Regions from separate parts of the Anaeromassilibacillus sp. D41t1_190614_C2 genome, predicted to be linked through region 1. Evidence: predicted binding sites of a transcription regulator. Region 1 holds the regulator's gene; the other holds the start of a gene.
What was found. The regulator NrdR, encoded in region 1, represses ribonucleotide reductase genes. The targets are predictions, from matches to a motif close to CACNANATNTNGTG.
Positions count from the first base shown of each region.

Region 1 (6,306 bases):
CGGAAAAGACGGTGAGCACCTCGCTGTAGGCGCTGCGTTCCAAATCGCGGCAGACGTGCTGTTCCATATATCCCAGCACAGTGGCATTGGCCTTATAGATATTGCCGCTGTCGGCGTCGAGTTCCCCGGTTAAAATCTTAAAGAGGGTGGTTTTCCCGGAGCCATTGACCCCAACCAAGCCGACGCGGTCGTTTTCCTGAATCTCAAAGGAAGCATTGCGAAATACAAGGTCGGTGCCAAAGGATTTATTCAAATTGCTTGCACTCAGCAAAGCCATGGAAATTCTCCTTTTGTGGGCAAAGATGCCCGGTCATAAAAATAGGGAACGCCCAAAGACGTTCCCTTCCATTATAAAGAATTCCCAGCATGAAATCAAGATAGATGCTGCTTTAATACCTCGATGGATTTTTGCTGCCCCCGGATGAATTCCTCTGCGAGCTTTTTGGCCCCGGCATCGGCTTCATCCAGCTGGTTCAGCTTTTTGGTCATATCCACGATGCCCATGGTGGTGCCGTTGATCATCATCTCCGCGATATGCGTGGGGGAGGAATCTATCAGCGTGTTCATTTGTACTGAGCCCCACAGCATGGCTTTCTTCATGGCGGATTCCGCATCCGGGGTTTCGCCGGCCTCTGCAAGCATACGCTCGGTTTTGACAGCAAGCCCTTTGTAGGTTTGGCGCTGGCGCTCGATTTCTTCGCGCAGGCTTTCGTCTTTGACTTTTGGGGTGACCAGGTTGGTCGCTTCAATCCCCATATGGGAGGCCTCATAGAGTTCCTTTAACAGCTGGACATTTTGATTTTGGACCATACTTTTTGCCGCCTTTCTGTTTTTGGTTAGTATGTGCGCCGGCATGCCCGTTTAATCTGGCTTTTTTTCGGGGAGGATGGTATAATACAGTTCAGTGTAAGCGGCAGCGAACTTCAAATGATTTTTCCCAAGAGGTTTTGATGCAGCAATCAGCTGCAAATTCCCGGCTGCGATCGAAACACATGGGACAGACCGCCTGATGCAATGGCCTTATCCCTTCAAACGACGGGATTCAAACGTCAAAAGATGTGAAACGTGTTATAATAAAAAGAACGGTATCTAGCAAGAAAATGAGGTGTATGAATGATGCGAACAGGTATTTCCACAGCCTGTCTTTATCCTTTGGAGTTGGAGCGCTCCTTTCAAACGCTTCTCTCCCTGGATTTTCGTTTGTTTGAGGTGTTCTTAAATACTTTTTCAGAGTTTACGCCGGATTATCTGCGGCAACTGCGCAATGTGGCGGATGCATACGGTGCGGAGATTAAATCGGTACATCCGTTTACCTCCGGCTATGAAGGGTTCCTATTGTTTTCTGAATACGAACGCCGGTTTGAGGATAGTTTGGAGTTTTATAAACAGTATTTTGATGCGGCAAACTGTCTGGGTGCTTCGATTGTGGTGCTGCACGGGCAAAGGGACTATGCCAATGCTGGCATTTCCGAAGAGACCTATTTTGAACGGTATGCGGCGCTCTATGCGTTGGGGCAGTGCTACGGCGTAACCGTTGCGCAGGAAAATGTCAATAAGTTTCGCAGTGAGTCCCCTGGGTTTCTCCGGCGGATGCGCGCGTATCTGGGGGATACGTGCGCATTTGTGATCGACTTGAAGCAGGCAGTCCGCGCAGGGCAGGACCCTTTTGCGGTCTGTGAAGCCATGGGGGAGCGGATTGTCCATGTGCATATCAACGACAACGCCCCCGGCTACGATTGCCTGCTGCCTGGCCGCGGGACCGTGGATTTTCAGCGGTTCCGGGAGATGCTGCTCGGTTTTCATTACCAAGGAGATTTGATGATTGAGGTTTATCGCAAGAACTTTTCGGCCCTTTCGGAATTGCAGGAGGCAAGGGACGTTGTACAACAGCTCGTATAAAGGAAAAAGCGACCCTTTTCGGACAAAACATCTTGCATTTTTTCTCATAAATATGTTACAATTTGATAAAATCATACAATTTCTTGTGGAGGGGTAATAGCTGTGAAATGTCCGTATTGTGGTTATGATGAAAGTAAAGTGATCGATTCGCGCCCAACGGACGAAGGGGAACGTATTCGGCGGCGTAGGGAATGCTTAAAATGTGGGAAACGTTTCACAACTTATGAGGTCATCGAGACAGTTCCGATCATTGTCATTAAAAAGGATAAATCCCGCGAGAGCTTCGACCGCAATAAGTTGTTGAATGGCCTTTTGCGCGCCTGTGAGAAACGCCCGGTTTCCATTGATACCTTAGAGCGTGTTGTGGATGAAATCGAGGGAAGCTTGCAGAATTCCTTGGATCGCGAGGTCCCATCAAGCCTGATTGGAAAGTACGCGATGGAGAAATTGAAAACCATCGATGAGGTTGCATATGTGCGCTTTGCCTCTGTGTATCGTGAATTCAAGGATATTGCAACCTTTAAAGAAGAATTGGACCGGATGATGAAAGCCCGCAGGGATTGATTGTATACGAGAGAAGATGGCGCAGTTTTGTGCCATCTTTTTTATGGAGGGATTGCCATGGCGGTTGTAAATCCAAAGGTGGACGGTGGGAAGCCGTTTGATTGGGGAAAGGCATCCGCAGATTATGCAAAATATCGGGACATCTATCCCGAAATGTTTTACCGGCAGATTTTAGACGCCGGCCTATGTGTACAGGGGCAAACCGTTTTGGACTTGGGGACGGGCACGGGGGTTTTGCCGCGCAATCTGTATTGCTATGGCGCGCAGTTTGTAGGGATCGATCTTTCACCGGAACAGATTGAACAGGCCCGGCGGCTCGCAAAACAGGCGGGTATGCAGATCGATTTTTTTGCTTGCCCGGCGGAATCCGTGGATTTTCCGGATCATACTTTTGATGTGGTCACAGCGTGCCAGTGCTTTTTCTATTTTGATGCAAAGAAGCTTTTGCCAAACTTGCGGCGGATGCTCCGGCCCGGGGGACGGCTTGCGATCCTCTATATGGCATGGCTGCCGGGGGAGGACCCGATTGCACGTGCAAGCGAGCAATTGGTACTCCGCTATAATCCGTCGTGGAGCGGCGGGGGAGAGACCAGGCATCCCATCGAACTGCCTCCTGAAACCGAGATGTATTTTACGGTCGAACAGGAATACCTGTTCGATTTAAAGATTCCGTTCACCCGGGAAAGCTGGAACGGCAGAATGAAGGCATGCAGAGGGATCGGGGCGTCCCTCTCTGAAAAGGAAGTAGCGGCGTTTGAAGAAGCACATATGCAGCTTTTGCAGCAAATTGCGCCGGAACATTTTTTCATTGAACACTATGCGGCGATGACCGTTTTGCGCGTTAAAAAATAGGCCGGCCAGTGAAGCATTTTGGCCGTTTGCGAGGTTTATATATCGGAAGCCATGGTGCGCCTGTTCAGACAGAAGTGTGTTAGATGTTGTGCTGGATCGCCCACAATGGTTACAAAGGGATATAAACATATAAAAAAGACAAGCTGGGAAATCTTTTCCCAGCTTGTCTTTTTTATATAACCCATTGCCAATTATTCCACCAAGGGAATAGACGATTGCTCTTCTGTAGACGGTTCCGCAGGTTCGGAAAGCAACGCATCCGGATTTTCCGGACCCTTGCTGATGACGATGACCACCTGAGACCCATAGGGAAGTTCGCTCCCTTCCTCCAAGCCTTGGTAGCCGATCGCATAACCGGATGGAATCGTATCGCTGAATGCTTCGGCCTTTGTAGGGACAAAGCCTGCCGCGGTAACCGTTGTGGAAGCATCCGCGAGTGTTTTCCCAGCGATGGGCGGCAAGGTGCGGATCTCCGGACCCTTGCTTACCACCACAACGATGGAGCCGCCGCGTTCCATTTCTTCCCCAGGGGCAGGCGATTGCGAGATGACCTCCCCCTCCGGAACCGCATCGTTGAATTCTTCGGAGGAGCGGAGCACTTGATAGTCTGCCCCGGAGGAAGTGACCTCAATTAAGGAATCGTAGTTCTGCCCGATTAGGTTCGGAGCTTCGATCTTATCGTTTGGAATGGCCGACTCGCCAGGGGTTAACTGTAGCATAGCCGTTTCTTCGCCGCCGGATGCGTCGGAAGAGGATAAACTGGTTTCGGCTCCAGACTCCAGCCCTTCAGAGGTCTGTGTTTGGATAAAAGGCCCTCCATAAGAAAGCCAAATAACGCCGACGGCTGTAAACAAGACCAGCGCCACCAAGCAAGGAATTAACATCCAGGCCGCCGTGTGTTCTTTCTTTTGGGGAGGTTCCCGATTTTCGAGCCCTTGCGAAAGTTCCGGCCCCTCGATTGTAGCTGTAATCGTTGGTGCAGCGGAAAGCTCGGCACGCAACCGCTCAAATGTAGTTGTGCGTTTGTCCGGCATAACCTGCAGTGCATTCGCCAATGCTGTCACCACATGGGGCGGAATGGTGCGCAAAATATTGGTCGGAATCAAAAGCCGCGGGTCTTCCCGCCGCTTGAGGGCGTCCTGTGGCAATTCCCCGGTCAATGCAAAAAATAGGGAAGCTGCAAACCCATATACGTCCGTTGATTCATCGGGCACATACCCCATCACATACTGCTCGATGGCGGCACACCCCGGCGTCAGATCGGCCGGAAGATCGGCATCCGCACGGCGGACCGGCGCAATGCAAAAGCTTCCCAGGACCATCCTTCCATCCTTCATGATGCGCAGCGTATCGGGGGAAATCCCCAAATGGCTGATCTTTGCCGTATGCATGGTGCTCAGAGCGGAAAGGACCGGCATAAAAAGCTGCCGGGCGGCGTTCCAGTTGAGGTTGCCGCCGCTGCGTTCGACATAATAGCGCAGTGGAATGCTGTCGTGCCATTCGGATACGGTGTAAGCAGTGTGATTCTCCTCGAAGATATCGTAAATCTGGACAATTGTGGAGAGTTCCCGCAAATGGGCAATATCACGTGCATAGCTGAGAAAATCCGCAAGGTATTCGTTGAATGCCACTTCGTTGCCCGGCAGAATACGAATATCGGCCTCGCCGTCCGTACGTTCGCATAGGCTCTGCGGGAAGAATTCCCGCACTTCTACAGGCAGGCGGAGCACCGTATCGTATCCAATATAGGTCATGCCTTCGCCGTTGTTGGATTTCATACGTCCAACAATGTACCGGTTCTGTAACATAACCCGCAGAGGCAAGGCATGCGGCGCCTGTGGCTCGCCGGACTGGCAGCCGCAATTGGGACATTCACTTTTTCCGGCTGTATCCGACATACAGTTCATGCACAGGTTTTCATAACCAGCCATGTCGTTTCCTCCACTTCTGTGGAACCGCATGGTGGGGCGGCCGCTCTTTGCCGCCCGGTCCTTCATCCCCTTTGGTTGTTTGATGGGAAAGACCTTTCCAGGAAGCGCCCGCTTCCCGGTTCCTTCGACGGTTCCTAAACTTTATACATTACTATTGTTGCTGAAAGGAACCGTTTTTATTCCTCGTCGTCTTCGTCTGCGTTCTCCCAGTTGTGCCATACGTTCTGCACGTCGTCGTTGTCTTCCAAAGCGTCCAACAGGCGGCGCATCTTAGTGATGGCGTCCTCATCGGTCAGGGTGGTGTAGGTACTCGGCACCATTTCCACTTCCGCAGAGACGAATTCATATCCCTTTTGCGTCAGGTCGTCCAGCACGCCGCTGAAATCATCCGGCTCTGTATAGATCTCGAAGACATCCTCGTCCGCCTGGAAATCGGAAGCGCCCGCTTCGAGGCAGTCCTCCATGACCTTGTCCTCTTCCAATCCCTCACGCTCGATGACGAGTACACCCTTCTGCGAGAACATGAAGGAAACGCATCCGGAGGTCCCGAGGTTTCCGCCAAATTTATCAAAGTAATGGCGCACATCGCCGGCCGTGCGGTTGCGGTTATCGGTCAAGGTTTCGACAATCACCGCGATGCCGCTGGGACCATACCCCTCGTATGTAATGTTTTCATACTTGGCGTCGTCCCCTTCGCCCGCTGCCTTTTTAATGATGCGTTCAATATTTTCATTCGGCACATTAGCCGCCTTTGCTTTGGCAATACAATCCTTCAATTTGGAGTTGGAAGCCGGGTCCGGGCCGCCGCCCTCTTTTACCGCCACCGCCAATTCGCGTCCGATCTTTGTAAAGATCTTGGCTTTTGCGCCGTCTGTTTTTTCCTTCTTCCGCTTGATATTATTCCACTTCGAATGGCCTGACATAGAAAAATCCTCCTGCCTGTTCCAGATGGCTGGCGATCAAACCGTCTTCCAAGGAGCCCCCAGCCTACTGTGTTTTTATACGTTTACAATACGTTTTATCATATCACAATTTTTTATACCTGACAAGATAATAACAA
Region 1 covers NZ_JADMOD010000001.1:369,851-376,156, forward strand. Annotated here, with positions in the region: gene abc-f (ribosomal protection-like ABC-F family protein) at 1-277, opposite strand, end outside; gene I2G69_RS01570 (hypothetical protein) at 373-810, opposite strand; gene I2G69_RS01575 (sugar phosphate isomerase/epimerase family protein) at 1,114-1,899, shown strand; gene nrdR (transcriptional regulator NrdR) at 2,002-2,463, shown strand; gene I2G69_RS01585 (class I SAM-dependent methyltransferase) at 2,521-3,315, shown strand; gene I2G69_RS01590 (PASTA domain-containing protein) at 3,507-5,246, opposite strand; gene I2G69_RS01595 (YebC/PmpR family DNA-binding transcriptional regulator) at 5,423-6,169, opposite strand.

Region 2 (5,145 bases), on a different contig from region 1:
GACGCGCCCTCCGTTGCGCACGAGCTGGGTTCCAGCCTCCGGGAGCTGACGCTGCGCCTGGCGGTCACGGGGATTATCACCGTGTTGCTGCTGGTGCTCGGCGTTTTGGGAGAGATGACCAGCCTGCTGCCGGGGGCGATCCGCGGCGCCCTGCCGACGCAGACGTATTTGATTTTAAATCTGATCTTTTTGGGGATTGCCTCGGTATTTTGCTGGGTGACCATCTTCAACGGGATCAAATCCATGGTCCGTTTGCAAGCCAATTCCGACAGCGGGGTCGCGGTTGCGGCGGTTGCGGCGCTGATCCAGAGCGTGGCGCTGCTCTTCTCGCCGGAGAGCGTGGCTTCGTCCAGCGTCCACGCATATGCGGTCTTGGCGTCCGCCGCCCTGTTTTTGAACACAGCGGGCAAGTTCTCGCTCATCAAGCGCATCCGGCACAACTTCCGCTTTGTCGCGTCGCCGGATCCGAAATATGCGGTGCAGTATTTCGACGATCACAACACCGCGCTTCAAATGGCCAAGGGCTGTGTGGCGGACACGCCCGCCATCGCCTATCAGAACAAGACGGATTTCCTCAAGCATTTCCTGAGCTTGAGCTATGAGAACGATCCCAGCGACCAGAGCTCGCACATCATCGCCCCGCTTGGAGCGATCCTTTCGCTGGTGCTGTGCATCGTGTACTATGTGTTAAACCAGGATGTGATCGGCGCAATCACCGTATTCGCGGCCGCCACCTGCATCAGCGTGCCGATGATGAATATGTTGAGCGTCAATTTCCCCCTCGCCCGCCTGAGCAAGCTGGCGACGCGCGTCGGGGCCATGGTGGTCGGCTATCCCGCGGTCGAGCACTTTTCCACGGCGAATGCGGTGATCCTCGATGCAAAGGACCTGTTCCCGAAGGGGACAGTGATCCTCAATGGGATTAAGACGTTTGGGGGCCAGCGCATCGACGACGCGATTGTCGATGCCACCGCGCTGATGTGCGCCACAGGGGGGCCCCTGAGCGACCTATTTGACCAGATTATCAAGAGCCACCACGACATCCTGCCGAAGATCGAGAACCTCAGCTATGAGGACGACAAGGGCGTTGTGGGCTGGGTCTCGGGCCGGAGAATTTTGGTCGGCAACCGCGACCTGATGAAGGGGTACGGCATCGAGCCGCCTTCGAGGGACTACGAAGAAAAATATCTGCTGGGGGGCAAGCAGGTGGTATACCTGGCTTCCGGCGGGGATCTCGTGGCTATGTTCGTCCTCTCTTACAATTCGGACCGCCGCCGTGCGGCGGAGCTGCGCCGGATGGAGGACAACGGGATCAGCCTGATCGTGCGCACCTGCGACCCGAATATTACGCCGCGCCTGCTGGCGCAGGTATTCGACCTGGACGAGCATGGGATCCGCGTGTTGCCGGAGCGCCTGGGACAGGAATATTTGAAGCTGGTTGAAGCGCCGGACGAGCGCACCGACGCCCTGCTTGCGACAAAGGGCCGCCCCACCGCGATGATGCGTATGCTGACCGCCTGCGTGCGGCAGCGCAGCAACATCTCTGTTGCGGTTGCGTTGCAGACCGTTGCGGTGATCTTGGGGTTCCTTCTGGTGGCGTTCCTGGCATGCTATTCCGGGTTGAAACAGCTCAGCACCGCCGCGCTGCTGTTGTTTGAACTGTTCTGGCTGGTGGCGGTGTTGATCGTACCGCGCCTGCGGAAGCCTTGATGGAGGGGCCTGGGATGGAATTCGACGCTGCCTGTAAACAGTATGAAGGGCAGGATCTGGGGGATGCAACGTTCACCGATTTGGAACTGCGCGGCATCCGCTTTGTCAATTGCCGCTTCCACGGCGCTTCGATGGGCGGCCTGATTACCCGCGATTGCGCCTTTTTGAACTGCAATTTTTCCTTTGCCTCGCTACACGGCAGCATGCATTACGCCACGCTGTTTCAGAACTGTACCTTCCATGGGGCCAGCCTGTTCAGCGCGGAGATGGAGGGCTGCAATTGCAGCGGCAGCAGTTTTGCCGGGGCCAATCTGACGGGCTTTGCGATCCGCGGCGGGAATTTTTCGGATACGGTGTTTGACGGCTGCGACCTGCGGCGCATGGATTTGCAGGGGGTCTGCCTGGCGCATGCGTTCTTCCGGGGGGCTAACCTGGAAAAGGCGGACCTGCGCGGCTGCGACTGTTCCCACGCGGTGTTTGCGGACGCCGCCCTGAAGGGGGCGGATCTGCGCGGCGCCAGGTTCAACGGCGTGGACGTCCGGCAGATGCGGTTCCAAGAGACCAAAATCGACCTGGAGCAAGCGGTCCGCTTCGCGGAGAGCTTGGGATGCATCGTATCCGGTTGATAGAGACGATGCAAGAGCCGTACGGTTTCTTCGCAGGATGCCGTGTAACTGGGCGAAGGGGTACCGGTGCCCAAGGATAAAAAATTTTTTTGTTGCGTTTGGCGAACAAATTATACAGAATGGAATCGACGCGCGGGGAGCAAGAACGGCTTCTTCCGCGCGTTTCCGGCGATTTGGGCCTTTTTTGGATAGGAAATTTGGGAAAATACGACATCTAGTATTTGTCAGACTATATATTGACACTGACCCCAATATGTAGTAAAATGCAATCCTGGTAAGAGGAGCTTGTAGAAGCAAGCAAAGCCGCGTAGAGCTGGCGGGAGCCGGTTCGGGAGGGCCTTTTCTAGGAGTTTTGCCCGGAAAGGGGCTTTTGCCGGGGCAGCCGCCGGTTGGGGCCGGCGTTTTGGAGCGCTGCCCGGGAGGGCTTTCCCTGGGATGCAAAAGAGAGGATGGAGACTTTGGCAATTCAAATCAAAAAACGGAACGGCGTTGTGGTGGAATTCGACGCCCAAAAGATCCGCAACGCGATTTTTAAGGCAAACGTGGCCGTCGCCGAGGAGGAGATGACGGGCACGGCGCTCGACGAGCTGACCAAGCGGGTGGCCAGCGCTTTTGCAGACGACGTGATCCCCACGGTAGAAGATGTACAGGACAAGGTGGAGGAAATGCTGATCGCGGAGGACTACGCGAAGACCGCGAAGGCGTACATCCTGTACCGCGCGGAGCACGCAAAGATCCGCCAGGCCGAGGGCGACCTGATGGACATCTACAAGGAGCTGACGTTCCGGGATGCGCGCGACGTGGACATCAAGCGCGAGAATGCAAACATCGATACGGACACCGCGATGGGGACCATGCTCAAATATGGTTCCGAGGGATCGAAATACTTTATCAACAACTATGTGCTGCCAAAGGATATTGCAGCGGCGCACATCAACGGCGACATCCACATCCACGACGAAGACTTCTATATGCTGACGGAAACCTGCTGCCAGATCGACCTGCTCAAGCTGTTTAAGGGCGGCTTTTGCACGGGCCACGGCTTCCTCCGTGAGCCGAACGACATCCGCAGCTATGCGGCGCTGGCCTGCATCGCGATCCAGGCCAATCAGAATGAGATGCACGGCGGCCAGAGCGTCCCGAATTTTGATTATTCCATGGCGCCGGGCGTGGCGAAGACCTTCCGCAAGGCGTATTACCGCGAGCTGGCCAAATACCTGCACATCACAAAGGCGATGTCCATGGACGACGCGAAAGCGTTGGCGGCCACAGTTCAAAAGGAGCTGCCCGGCCCGGTGACGCTCGGCAATGCCGGCGAGTACGGCGAGGCGGTTGCGGCGTATCTGCCGCGCCACCAGCGGGAGAACGGCTTTGAAGAGATCATCGAGGAGGAAGCCCGCGACGCCCACCGGTATGCGGTGGAGGCGGCGACCACCAGCACAAACGACGCCACCTATCAGGCGATGGAAGCCCTGGTGCACAATCTGAACACCATGCATTCCCGCGCAGGCGCGCAGGTGCCGTTTTCTTCGTTGAACTACGGGACCGATACATCCCCCGAGGCGCGCATGGTCATCCGGAACCTGCTGCTCGCCACGGACCGCGGCCTGGGCGACGGCGAAACCCCGATTTTCCCGGTGCAGATCTTCAAGGTGAAAGAGGGCGTCAATTACAACGAAGGAGACCCGAATTACGACCTGTTTCAACTGGCGTGCAAGGTCAGTGCCAAGCGCCTGTTCCCGAATTTCAGCTTCCTCGACGCGCCGTTCAACCTCCAGTACTACAAGGAGGGCGACTACGACACCGAGATCTCGTACATGGGCTGCCGGACCCGCGTGATGGGCAATGTGCACGACCGCACGCATGAGACCACCTGCGGACGCGGCAACCTGAGCTTTACCTCCATCAACCTGCCGCGCATCGGGATCGAGGCGAAGGGGGACATCAAGCGCTTCTACGAACTGCTGGATAAGCGCATCGACTTGGTGATCCGCCAGCTGCTGCACCGCTTCCAGATCCAGTGCGGCAAAAAGGTCTATAACTATCCCTTCCTGATGGGCCAGGGGGTCTGGCTCGATTCCGACAAGCTGGGCCCGGAGGACAACATCGCCGAGGTGCTCAAGCACGGGACCCTCAGCATCGGCTTTATCGGCCTGGCAGAGACGCTCAAGGCGCTCACCGGAAAGCACCACGGGGAGAGCGAAGAAAGCCAGAAGCTCGGCCTGGAGATCATCGGCTATATGCGCAAGCGCATGGACGACGAAAGCGAGAAGCGCGGGCTCAACTTTACGCTTTTGGCGACGCCAGCAGAGGGGCTGTCCGGCCGCTTTGTCCGCATCGACAAGAAGAAGTACGGTGTAATCCCCGGGATCACGGACCGCGAGTATTACACCAACAGTTTCCACATCCCGGTCTATTATCCGATCAACGCCTACCGCAAGATCCAGCTGGAGGCGCCCTATCATGCATTGACCAACGCGGGGCACATCAGCTATGTGGAGCTGGACGGCGACACCGCCAAGAATGTGGACGCATTCGAATCGATTATCCGCTGCATGAAGGAAGCCGGCATCGGCTATGGCTCGGTCAACCATCCGGTGGACCGCGACCCGGTCTGCGGCTATACCGGCGTGATCGACGACGTATGCCCGCGCTGCGGCCGGCATGAGGGCGAGGGCGTCCCGGTGGAAAAGCTCGACGAGCTGCGCAAGCGCTACCCCGGCGTGCCGCACTTTGCGGGAAAAACCTGAATAGAACCATGATCCATACATATCTAGAAATAAAATCAATCGAAAAAGGAGCTTGATAA
Region 2 covers NZ_JADMOD010000004.1:107,559-112,703, reverse strand. Annotated here, with positions in the region: gene I2G69_RS05575 (hypothetical protein) at 1-1,710, shown strand, start outside; gene I2G69_RS05570 (pentapeptide repeat-containing protein) at 1,725-2,336, shown strand; gene I2G69_RS05565 (anaerobic ribonucleoside triphosphate reductase) at 2,786-5,086, shown strand.
Region 2: a site for NrdR is predicted at 2,584-2,597, ahead of I2G69_RS05565 (anaerobic ribonucleoside triphosphate reductase). Genes of this name have one in related genera too.